DNA from 2 places in the Streptomyces noursei ATCC 11455 genome. Region 1 is predicted to be linked to the other one. Evidence: riboswitches for the same ligand, from Rfam matches in the RefSeq annotation. Region 1 holds a riboswitch; the other holds the start of a gene.
What was found. A riboswitch is a leader RNA that binds a small molecule or an ion and turns the genes downstream of it on or off. The one in region 1 is predicted to bind magnesium.
Positions count from the first base shown of each region.

Region 2: another riboswitch for magnesium. It lies ahead of SNOUR_RS39575 (NRAMP family divalent metal transporter); the one in region 1 lies ahead of SNOUR_RS06320 (NRAMP family divalent metal transporter).

Region 1 is NZ_CP011533.1:1,509,732-1,514,083, forward strand. Features, by position in the region: gene pls (epsilon-poly-L-lysine synthase Pls) at 1-834, opposite strand, end outside; gene SNOUR_RS06315 (DUF1345 domain-containing protein) at 1,287-2,066, opposite strand; M-box (ykoK) riboswitch at 2,220-2,391, shown strand; gene SNOUR_RS06320 (NRAMP family divalent metal transporter) at 2,692-4,352, shown strand, end outside.
Region 2 is NZ_CP011533.1:9,205,515-9,209,866, forward strand. Features, by position in the region: gene SNOUR_RS39570 (ABC transporter permease) at 1-473, opposite strand, end outside; M-box (ykoK) riboswitch at 1,094-1,267, shown strand; gene SNOUR_RS39575 (NRAMP family divalent metal transporter) at 1,570-3,228, shown strand; gene SNOUR_RS39580 (hypothetical protein) at 3,380-3,646, shown strand; gene SNOUR_RS39585 (winged helix-turn-helix domain-containing protein) at 3,688-4,352, shown strand, end outside.

The DNA.
Region 1 (4,352 bases):
GACGATCAGCAGCCGGACCCGGCGCATCGCCTCGTCGGGCCAGAGCGCGGCGAGGGTGGGCACGGTGGAGACCACGGTGATGCCCCGCTCGACCAGCCACGGGCCGAGTTCGTGGCCGGCGCGGACCAGCGAGCGGGGGGCGGGCACCAGGCAGGCGCCGTGCCGCCAGGCGAGCCACATCTCCTCGCAGGAGGCGTCGAAGGCGACGGACAGTCCGGCCAGTACCCGGTCGCCGGGGCCCAGCGGGCGGTCCTGGCAGAACAGGACGGCCTCGGCGTCGACGAAGGCGGCGGCGGAGCGGTGGCTGACCGCGACGCCCTTGGGCGCGCCGGTCGAACCCGATGTGAAGATGATCCAGGCGTCGTCCTGGAGGCCCGGGGGACGTGGCGCCCCGGCGGGCCGGGCCAGGGCGGGCGGCTGGGCGGCCGGACCGAGGACGGCGCAGACGGCGGCCTCCCGGAAGACGGTGGCGGCCCGCTCGTCGGGGTCGTCGGCATCGACCGGTACGTACGCCGCTCCGCTGCGCAGGACGGCGAGGATCGAGAGGTACAGCTCGGCGGTTCCGGAGGGCACGCGGACTCCGACCCGGTCGCCGGGACCGATTCCGAGGTCCCTGAGCTGCCGTGCACGACGTTCGGTCTCGCTGCACAGGTCGCGGTAGGTGATCACCTCGGCGCCCGTGTCCAGGGCGATCGCCTGGGGGTGTGCGGCTGCGGTGGCGTCGAGCACGTCGAGCAGGGTCCGCGGGGCCGGGGTGCCGGCGGTGCGGTAAACGGCCCGTGCGGGCAGTGGCTCTGACGGCTCGAAGGACGATTCGAGAAGGGGCGACGACATCGTTATGCCTCTGTTGTGTCGGTGCCGGTGGGTGGAAACCCTCGGACATTCGCCACTAGAGATGCCGCTGACCAGGCACGGGTTCTCGCAGAGGACCCACAGATCCACCATTCGAACGTGTTGTGAAAGCAGCCGAAGCGCGCTCGGCCAGGCAGCAGCGGGAAAGCGGCCCCGACACCTGACCGCGGCGTGAGAAAGAATTGACTCCGACCGGAGATTGTTTTCGGCACCGCCGCCCCGAAGCGACAAAAGTGCAGGTCAGAGCCTTGTGAGCGATTGGTTACGGGTCAACCGGTCAAGCCTTGGCCAAATGATTGCACAATTGAGCAAGTATTCATGAAGTTCTCAGACCCGTCTCACCGTCCCGTCACGATGCCGCCATACCCTCGAAAGGCCCGCTCTACACCTCAGGGTGCCCACCGTAGGACATCCCAACCGGGCCCGGCAGCCGACTACTTGAGGATGTTGACCGCACGGGCCACCACCAGCACCACCGTCAGCAGCGAGACCGCCGACTGGAGCAGCATCAGCAGCTTCGCCCACCGGGTCAGCGGCATCACGTCGGTCGGACTGAAGGCGGTGGCGTTGGTGAAGGACAGGTACAGGTAGTCGGCGAACTGCGGCTCCCAGTGCTCCGGGGCCATCTCCGGCGTCGCCATCTGCGGGAAGAGGAAGTCGGGGTAGCGGCGCACGGCATGGACCCGGGCGACCGGGCCGCCGCGGTCCCACTCCCAGTACCAGAGCGCGAAGACGATGACGTTGGTGGCCCAGATGGCACCGCCGGTCGCCAGCAGTTCCCCGGCGTCCTGACCCTCCGTGCCGCGCACCAGGCCGATCACCAGATGGACCGCGGACCACCCGTTGGCCGCGCTGATCATCGCGATCAGCGCCAGCCCCGCCCACCGGTAGAGCCGGGAGACCCGCTCGATGCGGTACGGGTCGGCCGCCACCAGCACCAGCACCAGCGCGGTCTCCAGCCCCGGCAGCAGCCACTCCGGATGGATCGCCAGCCGCTCCGGCAGCCGCCACTGGAGCGCCACCGCCACCAGCACCGCGAGCGTCGAGGGCCAGCGGGGCTCACCGCGGGTGACCCGCCGCCAGGCCGGCCGCAGCCGCCGTCCGGCCTCCTCCACCCCCGCGACGGCAGGCGCCAGCAGCGCCTCGATGCGGTCCAGCCGTTCGGCTTCGGTACCGGCTTCGCCCGCCTTGCCGGGCTCGGGGTTCTCGGACATGCGCCTCATGCTCACCCGAGGTCGCAGCGGTGTCCAGCAGCCCGTCCCGGACTCCGGGACGGATCCGCCGCGGGGTTAAGAGTCGGTCAAGAACTTGCACCCTTGCGCAAGTACCTCGTGGGCAGGGTCTAGACTCCTAGAGGTTTGACGAAGCGAGCACCTCGTTCGGTGAGGCGTCGTCACGGACACAGGCCACTGATCCCACCCGTCGAGAGACGCTCCGGATCAGGACAGGTCTCCCCGGCCCAAGGGGTGACCCCAAGTGGCTGCCCGCACTCGGGGCTACGCCGTGACGTGCCAAAGCTCTGACGAGTAGGGGTGAACCGGTCGACGGCGACTGGTCCGCTCCTTGCCGGATCGACGACGGCGCGCCCGACGCGCCCCGACCGGAAGGAGGCGAGAGACATGGAATGCAGTAGTCCGGGCCATCATCGGCCCCCCTTCCGTCTGCCCTCGCTCACTTCCGGCACGCGGTAGTCACCTCCCCTGCGCGGCCTCCCCGCCGCCCCACGCCCCCGTACGGCCCACCGCCGGCACGGGTCGCCGTGCTGCGCGCCCGCGCAGGGGAGATGACTGCCCCGCGCCCCCAACACCTCCCCCCGCTCGGGGGACTTGGGAGGTTGCCATGACCGACACCACGATCCGTTCCACGGCCGCGGCCACGGCCCCGGCTCCGGCTCCGCACCCCACCGCGGTGCTCGACGACGCGCACACCGGTGACATCCGCGGCGCGCTCGGCACCATCCGGCACGACGACACCGCCCCGCGCCGGGGCCTGTCCGCCAAGCTCAAGACCCTGCTGGCCATCGTCGGCCCCGGCCTGATCGTGATGGTCGGCGACAACGACGCCGGCGCCTTCACCACCTATGGCCAGGCGGGCCAGAACTACGGCACCCACCTGCTGTGGACCCTGCTCCTGCTCGTCCCGGTGCTCTACGTCAACCAGGAGATGGTGCTGCGCCTGGGCGCCGTCACCGGCGTGGGGCACGCCCGGCTCATCCTGGAGCGGTTCGGGAAGTTCTGGGGCGCGTTCTCGGTCATCGACCTGTTCCTGCTCAACGCGCTGACGCTGGTGACGGAGTTCATCGGCATCACCCTCGCCGCCGGCTACCTGGGACTGCCCAAGGTCGGCGCGGTGCTGCTGGCCGCCGCCGTGATCATCGCCTCCGCCTTCACCGGGTCGTTCCGCCGGTTCGAGCGGATCGCCATCGCGCTGTGCGCGGCCTCGCTGCTGCTCGTCCCGCTCTACTTCATGGTCCACCCGTCCACCGGCCAGATGGCCCATGACTTCGTCGTCCCGCACCTCCCCGGCGGGCCGGGCCAGTTGTCGGCCGTGATGCTGCTCATCATCGGCATCGTCGGCACCACCGTCGCCCCCTGGCAGCTGTTCTTCCAGCAGTCCTACGTCATCGACAAGCGCATCACCCCGCGCTACATGGGATACGAGAAGGCCGACCTGTGGATCGGCATCGCCATCGTGGTGCTCGGGGCCGCCGCCCTGATGGGCTGCGCAGCCGCCGCCTTCGCGGGCACCTCGGGCGCCGGCGCCTTCACCGACACCGCCGGCATCGCGCACGGCCTGGCCGCCCACGCCGGCAAGCTCGCCGGGGTGCTGTTCGCCGTGGCCCTGCTGGACGCCTCGATCATCGGCGCGTTCGCGGTGTCCCTGTCCACCGCCTACGCCATCGGCGACGTCTTCGGCATCCGGCACTCCCTGCACCGCGGCGTCGGCGGCGCCAAGGGGTTCTACGGCGTCTACGCGGGCCTGGTCGCCGCGGCCGCCGCGATCGTGCTGATTCCCGGCTCGCCGCTGGGGCTGCTCACCGAGGGTGTGCAGACCCTGGCCGGGGTGCTGCTGCCCTCCGCCTCGGTCTTCCTGCTGCTCCTGTGCAACGACCGGGCGGTGCTCGGCCCCTGGGTCAACGGCCGCCGGACCAACGCCTTCACGGCCGCCGTCGTCGGTGTCCTGGTCACCCTGTCGGTGATCCTCACCGCCGCCGTCCTCTTCCCGGACCTCGGCCCGGGCACCATCCTCGGCATCATGGCCGGCTGCGGCGGGGCCGGCGTCCTGGCGCTGGGGTACGCGGAGGTGCGGCGGCGCCGCAAGGGCTGGGCGCGCGGCGGCCGGCCGGTGGACCGCACCGGCCGGGACGACTGGCGGATGCCGCCCCTGGAGACGCTGACCCGGCCGGTCCTCTCCACCGGCCACAAGGTCGGCCTGGCCGCCCTGCGGACGTACCTGCTGCTCGCGATGGTCCTGGTCGTCGTCAAGATCGTCCAGGTCGC
Region 2 (4,352 bases), 7.7 Mb from region 1:
TTCCATGCCTGCGAGGTGAAGATCGCGAAGATCGACGCACACTCCAGACCCAGCATCGAGCCGGGGAACAGGGCGACGAATCCGGCCACCGCCACGGTGAGGAAGCCGAGCACCGGCACGGACTGGAGGATGTCCAGAGCCGGGATCAGGATCCGTTCCAGGCGCCTGCTACGGGCGGCTGCCAGGGCGTAGACGAAGGTGAAGACGGTGGAGAGGGTGAGCGCGATGAACATCCGCAGCAGACTGCGCGCGGCGTAGTAGGGCAGCTGCCAGGGGTCGGTGTCGATCTTGGCGGACTGGCTGGTGGAGAAGCGGACGGTGGTGCCCTGGCCCACCCGTACGGTCATGTACAGCAGGACCAGCACCGCGGCCGCCACCGCGATGTCGACCCAGGTCATACGGGACATCCGGCCTGCCAGCCGCGACGGCAGCGACTTCCGCGAGACGGCCGGACTGGTCCGAAACGACGACATGACAGCAACCTCCGACCGCACGGTGGACATCGATGCTCTCGCACGGCGTGCCCCGGGCGGGCACGCCGGCGGCGCGAGTGAGGGAAATGAGCCCCGGTAGGGGGACGGGCCAGGCGGGCGCGCAACGCCCGCGCCACGTCGCGCGAGGCCGGCGCGGCGCTGCCGCCGGGCGGCACCGGGCGAGGGTCGGAAGGCGGGGCGGTCCTGGGCGTGATGGGGCGTCAGCGGTTGCCGGCGAGGCAGCGCGGACTGGGTGGGTCGTCGCCCATGGCTGCCTCCCTTCGGCGCCGGCTGCTCGGGCCCTGGGGCCCTGGGGCCCGTCCGTGAGGGAGGGGCCTGGACGCGAGAAGTGTGCCCGTTATTGCATCAATGTGCAAATATGGAAGGGGCGGTTGCGGGGTTTCCGTTGTGGCGCAGCTGCCCGCCGTCGCTCGTCCGCGCCCCCGCCCCGCCTCCGCCAAGTCGTCCGGCGCGACGCCCTGGAGGGTTCCGTGCGATGAGCCGGAGGGTCGGGTCGGACGCGGGCGTGGACGTGGGTGCGGCCTCCGGGACCCGGTCAAGGCTGCGCCAAGTAGTTGCGTCGATATGCAAGTAGAGGGCACACTCGTAGAGGTTTACGAAAGGCACCTCGTTCGGTGAGGCGTCTTCACGGACACAGGCCACTGACCCCACGACGTCGAGAGACGCCCAGGGTCAGGACAGGTCTCCCCGGCCTAAGGGGTGACCCCAAGTGGCTACCCCGCCAAGGGGGTTACGCCGTGGAGTGCCAAAGCTCTGACGAGTTGGGGTGAGCCGGCCGCATGCGGCCCGGTCCGCTCCTTGCCGGTCCGTCACGGCGCTCGGGCGCCCCAGCCGGGAGGAGGCGAGAGACATGGATGATCATTGCAGTAGTCCGGGCCACAGTCGGCCCCGTACCCACCTGTCCTCGTTGACCTCCGGTACGCGGTAACCACCTCCCCTGCGCGTCCGCGCATCACAGACTCGTACGTCACCCGTGCGGCACCACGCCGCCTCGGGTTCTCGTGCTGCCCGCTCGCAGGGGGGATCACTGCTGCGTGCCCCAATCCTCCCCCGGACGGGGGACCGGGAGGCTGCCATGACCGACCTGACCACCACCAGCACCACCACCCCACCCGTTCCGGCACCCCGCCCCGCCGTGCTCGACGACGCCCACGTCGGCGACATCCGCGGCGCGCTCGGCACCATCAAGCTGGACGACAACGCCCCGCGAACGGGACTGTCCGCCAAACTCAAGACGCTGCTCGCGATCGTCGGACCCGGCCTGATCGTCATGGTCGGCGACAACGACGCGGGCGCCTTCGGCACTTACACCCAGGCCGGGCAGAACTACGGCACGAGCCTGCTGTGGACGCTGCTGCTGCTCGTCCCCGTGCTGTACGTGAACCAGGAGATGGTGCTGCGGCTCGGTTCCGTCACCGGCGTCGGCCACGCCCGGCTCATCCTGGAGCGGTTCGGCAAGTTCTGGGGAGCCTTCTCCGTCATCGACCTGTTCCTGCTCAACGCCCTGACCATCGTCACGGAGTTCATCGGCATCACCCTGGCCGTCGGCTACCTGGGCCTGCCGAAAGTGCCCAGCGTGCTGCTGGCCGCCGCGATCGTGGTGGTCGCGGCTTCGACGGGCTCCTTCCGCCGCTTCGAGCGCACCGCGATCCTGCTGTGCGCCGGGTCGCTGCTGCTCGTCCCGATCTTCTTCCTCGTGCACCCCTCGGCCGGGCGGATGGCGCACGACTTCGTCGTCCCCGGCATGCCGGCGCACTCTCAACTGTCCGACGTCATGCTGCTGATCATCGCCATCGTCGGTACCACCGTCGCGCCCTGGCAGCTGTTCTTCCAGCAGTCCTACGTCATCGACAAGCGCATCACCCCGCGCTTCATGCGCTACGAGAAGGCCGACCTGTGGATCGGCATCGTCATCGTCGTCATCGGCGCCGCCGCCATGATGGGGTTCTGCGCCGCGGCGTTCGCCGGCCACGGCGAGGCCGGCAACTTCACCGACGCCGGAGCCGTGGCAGCCGGGCTGGAGAAGCACGCGGGCAAGCTCGCCGGGGTGCTGTTCGCCATCGCCCTGCTCGACGCCTCGATCATCGGCGCCTCCGCCGTCTCGCTGTCGACGGCCTACGCGATCGGGGACGTTCTGGGGCTGAAGCACTCGCTGCACCGCGGCATCAAGGGCGCCAAGGGGTTCTACGCGGTCTTCGCCGGCCTCGTCCTCGCCGCGGCGGTCATCGTGATCATCCCCGGTTCGCCGCTGGGCCTGCTCACCGAAGGCGTCCAGACCCTCGCCGGCGTACTGCTCCCGTCCGCCTCCGTCTTCCTGCTGCTGCTCTGCAACGACAAAGCCGTCCTCGGGCCCTGGGTCAACGGGCGGGCCATGAACGTCTTCACCTCGATCGTCGTGGCCGTCCTGGTGACGCTGTCCATCATCCTGACCGCCGCGGTCCTCTTCCCGGACATCAGCTCGACGACGATCCTCGACATCATGGCCGTCTGCGGTGTCGCCGGCATCCTCGCCCTCGGCTACGCCGAGACCCGACGCCGCCACAAGGGCTGGGCCCTGTCCGGACCCATCGACCGCACCGGCAAGGGCTCCTGGCGGATGCCGCCGTTGCGCGAGCTGCCCGCGCCCGTCCTCTCCACCGGTCGCAAGATCGGCCTGACCGCCCTGCGCACCTACCTGCTGGCCGCCATGATCCTCGTGATCGTCCGCATCGTGCAGCTCGCCGTCGCCCACTGACGTCCCGGGCGGCGGTCACCTCACCGCCGCCGCCCGGGGCACCCTGCGGGCCGGCCGCCGCACCGGCCCGCGGCATCCCCGACCACACCCCTTCACCGCTGCCCGGCCGTGCTCACGGCTTCAGCACGCGTGGCCTCACGGAGGTGTACCCATGTCCGTCCTCACCACCCTCGCCGTCCGCCGCCCCGAGCGCCGCGCGGCCCTCACAGCCGCGTTCGCCCTGCTGGCCCGAGCCTCCCGGCGGATCGCCGACGGCGCCGTCGGCAACACCGTCCTGCAGGCCCTCTCCGCTGAGGGGACGGCCCCCTCGACGGATACCGGCGCCCGGCGTCGACACCACCTGCGCGCCCACTGGCGCACGGTCACCGGCCCCGACGGCCGGCGCCGCGTCGAAGCAGTCTGGCGCCGGACGTCCTGACCCCGTCGACCCAGCGCCCTTGGCACAAAGGAGAAGCCACGATGTCCTTCCCCACCAACCTGCTGCTCAACTCCGTCGAGAGGCTCGCCGCGGTCTCCCCGAACACCACCGGAGACGGCACGCGGCGCGGTGTCGCGCACGTGCAGTGCGACACCCCGGCCGCGCCACGTGTTCGGGCCCGGCTCGCCCAGGCGTTCACCGGTCCGGACATCCAGCTGACCGACCTGGCCGGCCGGAGCGGCACGGCCGAGACGACTCACCTGGAGGCCGTCTTCGCCACCCACGGGCCGGTCACCGCCGCCCTGACCCAGCTCCTCTCGCTGGTGTGGCTGGAGCCCGCCGTCAGCAGCCTGCACTGGCACCTGGACCAACACGAGGCAGCCCACTGCGACCGCACCGACACGCCCCAGGCACCCGTCCACACCGTGCACGACCTCGTGGTCGACCTGGGCTGCCGCTGTGTCTCCATCGACGGACGGCGGATCCGGCTGACCGGGATGGAGTTCGAACTCCTCGCCCACTTCGTCGCCCACCCGCGGCAGTTCTTCAGCCACGACCGGCTGATGGAACTCGTCTGGCAACAGTCCGCCCCACATGCCCGGCAGACCCTCGCCAGGCACGTCACCGCCCTGCGGCAGAAGCTCGGGACCCGCTACGGAGCCATCATCACCACGACGCCGGACGGCTACCTGTGCGACCCCGCCGC